Regions from separate parts of the Luteibacter sp. PvP120 genome, predicted to be linked through region 3. Evidence: predicted binding sites of a transcription regulator. Region 3 holds the regulator's gene; each other region holds the start of a gene.
The links. The regulator HrcA, encoded in region 3, represses chaperone genes, less so after heat shock. The targets are predictions, from matches to a motif close to TTNGCACTCNNNNNNNNNGAGTGCNAA.
Positions count from the first base shown of each region.

Region 1: ACVKN3_RS04625 (co-chaperone GroES) is a predicted target of HrcA. The motif match lies at 1,188-1,214, and genes of this name have one in related genera.
Region 2: rpoH (RNA polymerase sigma factor RpoH) is a predicted target of HrcA. The motif match lies at 1,542-1,568, and genes of this name have one in related genera.

Region 1 covers NZ_JBSRXP010000002.1:166,605-169,880, reverse strand. The annotation lists gene ACVKN3_RS04630 (protein-disulfide reductase DsbD family protein) at 1-1,018, opposite strand, end outside; gene ACVKN3_RS04625 (co-chaperone GroES) at 1,263-1,556, shown strand; gene groL (chaperonin GroEL) at 1,617-3,263, shown strand.
Region 2 covers NZ_JBSRXP010000002.1:321,005-324,280, forward strand. The annotation lists gene ACVKN3_RS05350 (response regulator transcription factor) at 1-566, opposite strand, end outside; gene rpoH (RNA polymerase sigma factor RpoH) at 650-1,510, opposite strand; gene ung (uracil-DNA glycosylase) at 1,754-2,449, opposite strand; gene ACVKN3_RS05365 (response regulator) at 2,446-3,240, opposite strand.
Region 3 covers NZ_JBSRXP010000003.1:226,829-230,104, forward strand. The annotation lists gene dnaK (molecular chaperone DnaK) at 1-848, opposite strand, end outside; gene grpE (nucleotide exchange factor GrpE) at 940-1,476, opposite strand; gene hrcA (heat-inducible transcriptional repressor HrcA) at 1,564-2,625, opposite strand; gene recN (DNA repair protein RecN) at 2,760-3,276, shown strand, end outside.

The sequences.
Region 1 (3,276 bases), on a different contig from region 3:
GCGGTGTCGGGGCGACGTCGGCGGGTGTCGTCGCCGGCGTGACGGTCGTCGCACTGGCCGGTGCGGCGACGACGACGGCGCCGGTAACCAGGTCGACATTGAGTCGGCGAGTCATCACCGGATAGCAGATGCCGTTTTCCAGGCAGCCCTGGTAGGACACGTCGAGCTGGAGCTTGCCGTCTTTCGCGGCACCCGCCAGCGGTACCGGCAGTTCCACCTGGTCGAAGTAGACGATGGTGTCGCCGAAATGCTCGTCGTGGTGCGCCGTGCCGCTGGGCCAATCAGGCTCGCCAGCGGTGACCCCGGCGGGCGATACGACCTCGATCTCGGTCTTGTCGCGGTAGAGGTAATAGTCCTTGGGCATCGTCCAGCGCAGCAGCAGCGCGTCGCCACCCTTGACCAGTGCCTCGAAGCGAAACGCCTGGTCGGCCGGGAGGGCCTGGGCATCCGTCCCGGGCAGCGTGGCGGGCTTGCCTAGCAGTGCGGCGCCGGCGCCGGGTGCCGTGGCTACCGTCGTTGTCGCTGGCGCCGCGGTATGGGCCGCCGGGATCGTCGAGGGCGCGCCGACGACGAGCTTGAGGTGCTCGGTATGCGGCGGGTAGCAGATCTTCGGCTCCACCTCGTGGCAGCCCTGGTACTGCACGTCCAGCGCCACCGTCTTCGTCGAGGCATCGGCCAGCGTGTAGGGCACGGTGGCCTGGATGTCCCCGTGGTAGATCTCCACGTCGCCCAGGTATTCGTCGTGCTTCTTCAGGCCGTCGGGCAGCGCCGGGGTACCGAGCGTCAGGGCCGCCGGATCGGTCGGCTTGATGACGATCCGCCCGCGGTAGAGGTAATAGTCCGGAGCGATGCGCCAGTGCAGCCCGACCTTGCCAGGCTGGCTGGCGTCGGCGGTGAGCTGGAACGCCTGGGTGACCGGCAGCAGGCCGTCCTCGGGATCCTGGGCAAGCGCGGGCAGCGTGGCGAGCAGCAGGACGAGGGCGACGAGGTTCCGCGTGAGGCGGGAAAGCGACGGCATGGGACTCTCCGGGAAGGCGTTGGACATTATGACCGGGCCGGCGCGCTCTGGCTTGCACGCGCCGTCCGGGCAACTATTTTCCGACCGCGCCCTTGAACCCGGCGTCCGCGCCGCCATCTGTCGAGCATCCAGAAAGACTTCCGGTTGACGTATTCTTCTGGCTAAAATTCTGGCACTCACCCTGGCCAAGTGCTAACAGGGTGGCAACAAATCCTTTCCCGTCAAACACATGTTTGGAGAAGTCATGAGCAAACTGCGCCCGCTGCACGATCGCGTCATCGTCAAGCGTCTCGAAGAAGAGCGCGTCTCGGCCGGTGGCATCGTCATCCCCGACAGTGCCACCGAGAAGCCCACCCGCGGCAAGGTCATCGCCGCCGGTACCGGCCTGCTGCTCGCCAGCGGCCAGCTCCGCCCGATGGGCGTGAAGGAAGGCGACGTGGTCCTGTTCGGCAAGTACGCCGGCCAGGAAATCAAGGTCGACGGCGAAGAGCTGGTCTTCCTGAAGGAAGACGACATCGTGGCGGTCCTGGAAGGCTGAGCTCAGCTCGCCTCGTCCACCGCGTTTTCTCTTATCTAAATATCCAAGGATTCAACGATCATGGCATCTAAAGAAGTCCGCTTCGGCGAAGACGTCCGCGCCCGCATGCTGAAGGGTGTCAACACCCTCGCCAACGCCGTCAAGGTCACCCTGGGGCCGAAGGGCCGTAACGTCGTGCTCGAGAAGAGCTTCGGCGCCCCGACCGTCACCAAGGACGGCGTCTCGGTCGCGAAGGAAATCGAACTCGCCGACAAGTACGAGAACATCGGCGCGCAGATCGTGAAGGAAGCCGCCTCGAAGACCTCCGACGTGGCCGGTGACGGCACCACGACCGCGACCGTCCTCGCCCAGGCGTTCATCCAGGAAGGCCTCAAGGCCGTGGCCGCGGGCATCAACCCGATGGACCTCAAGCGCGGTATCGACCAGGCCGTCATCGCGGCGGTCGGCGAGCTGAAGAAGCTCTCCAACCCTACCGCCGACGACAAGGCCATCGCCCAGGTCGGCACCATCTCGGCCAACTCCGATGCGAACATCGGCGACATCATCGCCACGGCGATGGGCAAGGTCGGCAAGGAAGGCGTGATCACGGTCGAGGAAGGCTCGGGCCTCGAGAACGAGCTGGACGTCGTCGAAGGCATGCAGTTCGACCGCGGCTACCTCTCGCCGTACTTCATCAACAACCAGCAGTCGCAGCAGGTTGAACTGGACGACCCGTTCATCCTCATCCACGACAAGAAGATCTCCAACGTCCGTGAGCTGCTGCCGGTGCTCGAAGCCGTCGCCAAGGCCGCCAAGCCGCTGCTGATCGTCGCCGAGGAAGTCGAGGGCGAAGCCCTGGCCACCCTCGTCGTCAACACCATCCGCGGTATCGTCAAGGTCGCCGCCGTCAAGGCGCCGGGCTTCGGCGATCGCCGCAAGGCCATCCTGGAAGACATCGCCAACCTCACGGGCGGCACGGTCATTTCCGAGGAAGTGGGCCTGGCGCTCGACAAGGCCACGATCACCGATCTGGGCCGCGCCAAGCGCGTCGTGATCACCAAGGAAAACACCACGATCATCGACGGTGCCGGCGATGCCGAAGGCATCCAGTCGCGCATCAAGCAGATCAAGGCGCAGATCGAAGAGACCTCGTCGGACTACGACCGTGAGAAGCTGCAGGAGCGCGTGGCCAAGCTGGCCGGCGGCGTGGCCGTCATCAAGGTCGGCGCCGCGACGGAAGTCGAGATGAAGGAAAAGAAGGCCCGTGTCGAAGACGCCCTGCACGCTACGCGCGCAGCCGTCGAAGAGGGCGTGGTCCCGGGCGGCGGCGTTGCGCTGATCCGTGCACTGAAGGCGCTGGAAGGCCTGAAGGGCAAGAACACCGACCAGGACCTCGGCATCGCGATCACCCGTCGCACGCTGGAGGCCCCGCTGCGCGCCATCGTCACCAACGCCGGTGAAGAAGCGTCGGTCATCGTCAACCAGGTCAAGGCCGGCGAAGGCAACTTCGGCTACAACGCTGCGACCGGTGAGTTCGGCGACATGATCGCCTTCGGCATCCTGGACCCGACCAAGGTGACCCGTTCGGCCCTGCAGTTCGCGGCCTCGGTCGCCGGCTCGATCATCACGACCGAAGCGGCCGTGACCGAAGTGCCGAAGAAGGACGACGGCGCCGGCCACGGTGGCGCGGGCGGCGGCATGGGCGGCATGGGCGGCATGGACTTCTAAGTCCCTGCCTTCC
Region 2 (3,276 bases), on a different contig from region 3:
GTACCCGGATCGAAATGGAACCCCCAGACATGCTCGAAGATCATCTGCCGCGTCACCACCTGCCCCGCATTCCGCATGAGGAATTCGAGCAGGCGGAACTCCGTGGGCAGCAGGGTGAGCGGCTGGCCGTTACGCAGGGCGTTGTGCTTGACCAGGTCGAGTTCCAGGTCGGCCACGTGCAGCCGGGTCTCGTTCGCGCTCGGCCGTCGTCGGCGCAACAGCACTTCGGCACGCGCGGCCAGTTCGTCCGGCGAGAACGGCTTGGTGAGGTAATCGTCGCCGCCGGCGCGTAGTCCACGGACACGCTCGTCCACGTCGGACAAGGCACTGATCATCAGCACGGGAGTATCGATGCGGCGCTGGCGCAACGCGGACACGATGTCGATGCCGTCCATGCCGGGCAGCATGCGATCGAGCGTGATGATGTCGTAGCCGTCGGCCAGCGCGCGGGCGAGGCCGTCGCGGCCATTGGCCACCCAGTCGGCGCTGAGGCCGTGCGCGGCCAGCTCCGCGACGATGTCGCGCGCGGTGACTTCATCGTCCTCGATGACCAGGGCCTTCGGCATCCGCAGCGACTCCGACAAAACGAAAAGGAACAACGGAAAACGGCCCCGAGGGGCCGTTCCGGATCTTACGCCCAACGCGGCACTCAGGCGGCGATGGCGACGCGCATCTTCTTCATCGCGTTCGCTTCGATCTGGCGGATACGCTCGGCGGAAACGCCGTACTCGTCCGCAAGATCCTGCAGCGTGGCCTTGTTGTCCTCGGCCAGCCAGCGACGCTGGATGATGTCGCGCGAGCGGGCATCCAGGTTGCCGAGCGCCGACGACAGCGCGCCCATTTGGTTGTTGCTCGCATCTTCCTCGGCGAGATTTTCGTACGGATCGGCACCTTCGTCGACGAGGAACGCGGCGGGAGCCGGCTTGTCGTCGTCATCGGCATCGGCCGGAGCCTCGAAGCCCACATCGCGGCCGGAAAGACGCGATTCCATCTCGCGCACCGTGGCCTCGGGAACACCCAGGTCGTGGGCGACCACGCGCACTTCTTCCGCGTTCATCCAGCCCAGGCGCTTCTTGCTCTTGCGCAGGTTGAAGAACAGCTTGCGCTGCGCCTTGGTGGTGGCCACCTTGACGATGCGCCAGTTGCGCAGAATGAACTCGTGCATCTCGGCGCGAATCCAGTGCACCGCGAAACTGACCAGGCGAACGCCCTGGTCCGGGTCAAAGCGCTTGACCGCCTTCATCAGGCCGATGTTGCCTTCCTGGATCAGGTCCGACAGCTGCAGGCCGTAGCCGTTGTAGCCGCGGGCCACGTGGACCACGAAGCGCAGGTGGGACATGACCAGCTGCTTGGCGGCGTCCAGATCGGCGTCGTCACGGAAGCGACGCGCCAGCGACTGCTCCTCGTCTAGGCTGAGCACCGGGATGCGATGGACTGCCGAGATGTAGGAATCCAGACTGCCGACGACGCTCGGGAGCCCGTAGTTACGGGTAACGAGAGCTTGGGACATGTGTGGAACCTCCAAAAAGTCTGTATGCAGATTAGCAGTCCCGCAGTGAGAGTGCTAAGTCAGCCCGAAGTTCATCGGTTAACTGTACGGAATGGTACAGAAATACCCCAAGCCTGTCCAGATGGACCCACCGGGGTATTCAGGAGGCAGACGGATACCCTGCCACCCGGCCAAGGCAGCACGGTGACACGGGAGACGTGACGCGCCCGTCGCACCCACCCTCATTGGGCCGCGAGGCGGGCTTTAAAGAGCCGCGGCCGGCGGAAGCGACCAGTCGATCGGCGCCTCGCCCCGGGACGCCAGGTACGCGTTTGTCTTGGCGAAGTGCCCGCACCCCATGAAACCCCGGTGCGCGGACAGCGGCGAGGGATGCACGCTGCGCAGGATCAGGTGGCGCTTGCCGTCGATCAGCTGGCCCTTCTTCTGGGCGTGGCTTCCCCACAGGAGAAACACCAGGCCTTCGCGCTCGCGATTCAGCGCGTCGATGGCGGCGTCCGTGAAGCCTTCCCAGCCCTTGCCCTGGTGCGATGCGGCCTGCCCCGCTTCCACCGTCAGCACCGCGTTGAGCAGCAGCACGCCCTGGTCGGCCCAGGGGGTGAGGCAGCCGTGGTCGGGCCGCGGAATGCCGAGGCTGCCTTCAATCTCCTTGAACATGTTCTGCAGCGACGGCGGCACCCGCACGCCGGGGCGCACCGAGAAGCTCAGCCCGTGCGCCTGACCGGGGCCGTGGTAGGGATCCTGGCCCAGGATGACCACGCGGACGCGGTCGAACGGCGTGTGCGCGAAGGCGTTGAAGATCTCCGGGCCCGGCGGGAAGATCGCCTTGCCTGCCGCCTTCTCTTCCCGAAGGAAGTGCGACAGGGCCAGCATGTCCGGCCGGTCGAGGTAAGGGCCGATCCGTTCCTTCCAGGACGGCTCCAGCTTGATGCGGTCGTTCAATCCCGTGTCCTTTCGCGCAGGTGAAGCGCCACTCGCAGCTGGAACAGCAGCTTGGTGATGAGCAGTTTTTCCTCGACGGGCTTCTCGACCAGGTCGTTGGCCCCCGCGCGGAGCAGCGCGGCCTGGTTGGCGGGGTTTTCGTCACCGGTCATGATGAGCGTCGGCAACCGACCCTTGCCGTAACCAAACTCGTTGCGGATGCGCTCGACCAGGTCGCCGCCCGTGAGCTCGCCTTTCAGGCTGACATCGGTCAGCACGATGTCAGCCCCCATCCGCCCCTGGGATTTCGCCTCATGCAGGTGGACCAGGGCGTCTTCCGCGCTGATCACGTGATGCACGGTCAGGCCGTATTTTTCCATCATGCGCCGCGTGGCCAGCGCGACCACCCGGCTGTCCTCGACATAGAGCACCTCGCCTTCGGCGCCCCCTTCCGGTCGGACATAGCCGCGGATGAATTCGGCCAGGGCCTCGAAGCCCAGCGACTTGTCGAAATAGTCGGTGACGAACTCGCCCAGTTCACGCCGATGGAGGCGTTCCTCGACGTCGCCCGAAACGACCACGATGGGCATGTAGATCTGCGGCGCGGATTCGCGCACGAAGCGGGCCACGTCCAGGCCATCCATATCGGGCAGGCGCAACGCCACGGTGACGAAATCGAACACGCCGCGCTGCAGCTCGACCTGGGCCTCCGCGCCGGTGGACACGCCCACGATCTCCACGCCAGGCACTTCCGCGGTGACGACCCGGGAAATGAGCTGGCGAACGACCCGGGAGCCGTCGACCAGGAGCATCCGCGGGGCCGTGCCGGCCACGCCCGAACCGATGTG
Region 3 (3,276 bases):
ACGTCGGTCTGGTGAGCCGAGGACAGTTCGATCTTGGCGCGCTCGGCGGCGTCCTTCAGGCGCTGCAGGGCCAGCTGGTCCTGGCGCAGGTCGATGCCCTGCTCCTTCTTGAACTCTTCCACCAGGTAGTCGATGACGCGGTTGTCGAAGTCTTCGCCGCCCAGGAACGTGTTGCCGTTGGTCGAGAGCACTTCGAACTGCTTCTCGCCGTCGACGTTGGCGATCTCGATGATCGAGACGTCGAACGTGCCGCCGCCCAGGTCGTACACGGCGATCTTGCGATCCTTCGCGGACGTCTTGTCCAGGCCGTAGGCCAGCGCGGCCGCGGTCGGCTCGTTGATGATGCGCTTGACCTCGAGGCCCGCGATCTTGCCCGCGTCCTTGGTGGCCTGGCGCTGGCTGTCGTTGAAGTAGGCCGGCACGGTGATGACGGCCTCGGTGACGGCCTCGCCCAGGAAGTCCTCGGCGGTCTTCTTCATCTTCATCAGGACCTTCGCGGACACTTCCTGCGGGGCCATCTTCTTGCCGTCGGCGGTCTGCACCCAGGCGTCGCCGTTGTCATGCGCGACGATGCCGTAGGGGACCAGCTTGAGGTCCTTCTGCACTTCCGCGTCGGTGAACTTGCGGCCGATGAGGCGCTTCACCGCGTAGAAGGTGTTCTTGGGATTGGTGACGCTCTGACGCTTGGCCGGCGCACCCACCAGGACTTCGTTGTCCTTGGTGAAGGCGACGATGGACGGCGTGGTGCGATCGCCCTCGGCGTTCTCGATGACACGCGCGGTCGACCCTTCCATCACTGCCACGCAGGAGTTGGTCGTACCGAGGTCGATGCCGATGATCTTGGCCATTGAAGTTGCTCCGTTTATATCTAAGCGGCCCCCGCGGCCGCGACTGGTGTGGAAAATGGGGGTAACCCCCATCGATTCAATATCTTCGGTATCAGTTATCGCGAACCACGGCGACCAGCGCCGGGCGCAGCAGGCGATCGTTCAGCACGAACCCCTTCTGGACCACCGCCACCACCGTGTTGGGCGCGTGCTCGTTCGACTCGACCGAGCTGATCGCCTGGTGGTGCTCCGGGTTGAACGGCTGGTGCAGCGGATCGACCACCGACAGGCCGTTGGCCTGAGTCACCTTTTCCAGCTGCTTGAGCGACATTTCCAGTCCCTCGCGCAGTGTCTTCGCATCGGCCGACTGGTTGGCCAGGCCGAGCGCGATGCCGTCGTAGACCGGCAGCAGGTCGCCCAGCAGCTTCTCGTTGGCGAAGCGACGCGCCTGGTCGAGGTCGCGCTGCATGCGCCGGCGCTGGTTCTCGATCTCCGCCTTTTCGCGCAGGACCGTCTCGCGGGCCTGGGCCAGCTCGACTTCCATCGCGGAAAGCTGGGCGTTCAGCGCATCGAGCTCGGCCTGTGCGCCGTTCTCGGCGACACCGCCGTCCTGCGCCGGATCGGGCGCGTGGGGATCGTTGTTCTGCATGATTACTCCAAATGTCAGCTCACCGGCCCCGCGGTGACGCGGGGCCGAACATTCGCGGGAATTACCAAACCCGCCTCCCGTGCCGGTTTATGAGGTCGCCGCGGCGCGATTCAAGGCGTCACTGAGCAGCGCGGCCGTGGCCTGTACCACGGGGATCACCCGCTCGTAGGCCATGCGGGTCGGTCCGATGACGCCGATCGCGCCCAGCATGCGGCCGGGGGTGCCGTAGGTGGCGGTGACGATGCTGCAACCGTCCAGGGCCGAGAAGCCCGATTCCTCGCCGATGAAAAGGCGCACGCCGGGGGCCTGGACGCACATTTCCATCAGCTGGAGCAGGTCGCGCTTTTGCTGGAAGGCGTCGAAGAGGTCGCGGAGCCGTTCGATGTCGGCCAGCTCCGAGTAGCCCATGAGGTTGGTCTGGCCGCTGACCAGCACGTCGTCGGCGTCGTCCACGGGGGTAAAGGAGGCCGTGGCCAGTTCGACCACACCGGACAGCAGGCGGTTCAGTTCCCCCCCGGCCTCGCGCAGTTCGGTGGCGAGGTGGGCGCGTATGTCGGCCAGGCGGAAGCCGGCGAACTGCGCATTGAGGTAGTTGGCCGCCTGCTCCAGCTCGCCGGCATCCAGCGGCTTGGCCAGCTGGACCACCCGGTTCTGCACCTGGTTGTCCGAGAAGACCAGGATCACCAGGACGCGCGCGTCGGGCAGGCTGACGAAATCGATGTGGCGCAGCGGGAAGTCGCCCTGCCGCGGCACGGTGACCACGCCGGCGAACCGGGTCATCGCGGAAAGCAGGTTGGACACGTTGCCCAGCAGGTCGCGCGTGGTGGTCTGGTGGGGCGGCAGGCCGCCCTGCAGGCGGGCCATGTCGTCGCGCGGCAGCGGTTTCAGCTCCAGCAGGCTGTCGACGAACAGGCGGAGGCCACGCGGCGTCGGAATACGCCCTGCCGAGGTGTGCGGCGAGGCCACCAGCCCGGCCTCTTCCAGGTCGGCCATGATGTTGCGGATGGTGGCCGGGCTGACTTCCAGGCCGGACGAACGCGCCAGCGTGCGTGAGCCGACCGGCTCCCCATCGGACAGGTATTGCGAGATGAGGGTCCGCAGCAGCCGGCGCGCGCGAGCATCGATGTCGTGACCGGAGAACGGATTCATGCGCCTGGCTGGTGTGGGAAAGGGGATGGAACGTGGCGCTATCAATAAGGTCTTGCCGCGCCGCTTGCAAGTCTCGGCTTCTGCGACGCGCCTGCCGCTACAATCGGTGCGATTCCCTCCGCCGTCCGGTCGCCATGCTCACGTCGCTCTACGTCCGCCAGTTCGCCGTCGTCGAAGAAGCCGAGATCGCCTTCGGCCCCGGCCTCACCGTGGTCAGCGGCGAAACCGGCGCGGGCAAGTCCCTGCTGGTCGACGCGCTGATGCTGCTGGCCGGCGCCCGCGCCGACAGCGGCATGGTCCGGGCCGGCAGCGACCGCGCCGAACTGGCCGCCGAGTTCGACCTGGCCGGCCTGCCCGAGGCCACCGAGTGGCTGCGCCAGGAGGAACTGGACGACGGCGAGACCTGCCAGCTGCGTCGCGTGATCCGCACCGAGGGCAGCTCCCGCGGCTGGATCAACGGCCGCCCGGCCAGCCTGGCGCAGATGTCCGCGCTGGCCTCGCGGATCGTGGAGATCCACGGCCAGCACGAGCACCAGGCGCTGCTCTCGCGCCAGCACCAGATGGCCCTGCTGGATGCCTACGCGGGCAACGAGGCCCGCCTGGCCAGCGTGCGCGACACCGCCAATGCCTGGCGCGACGCCGTGGCACGCA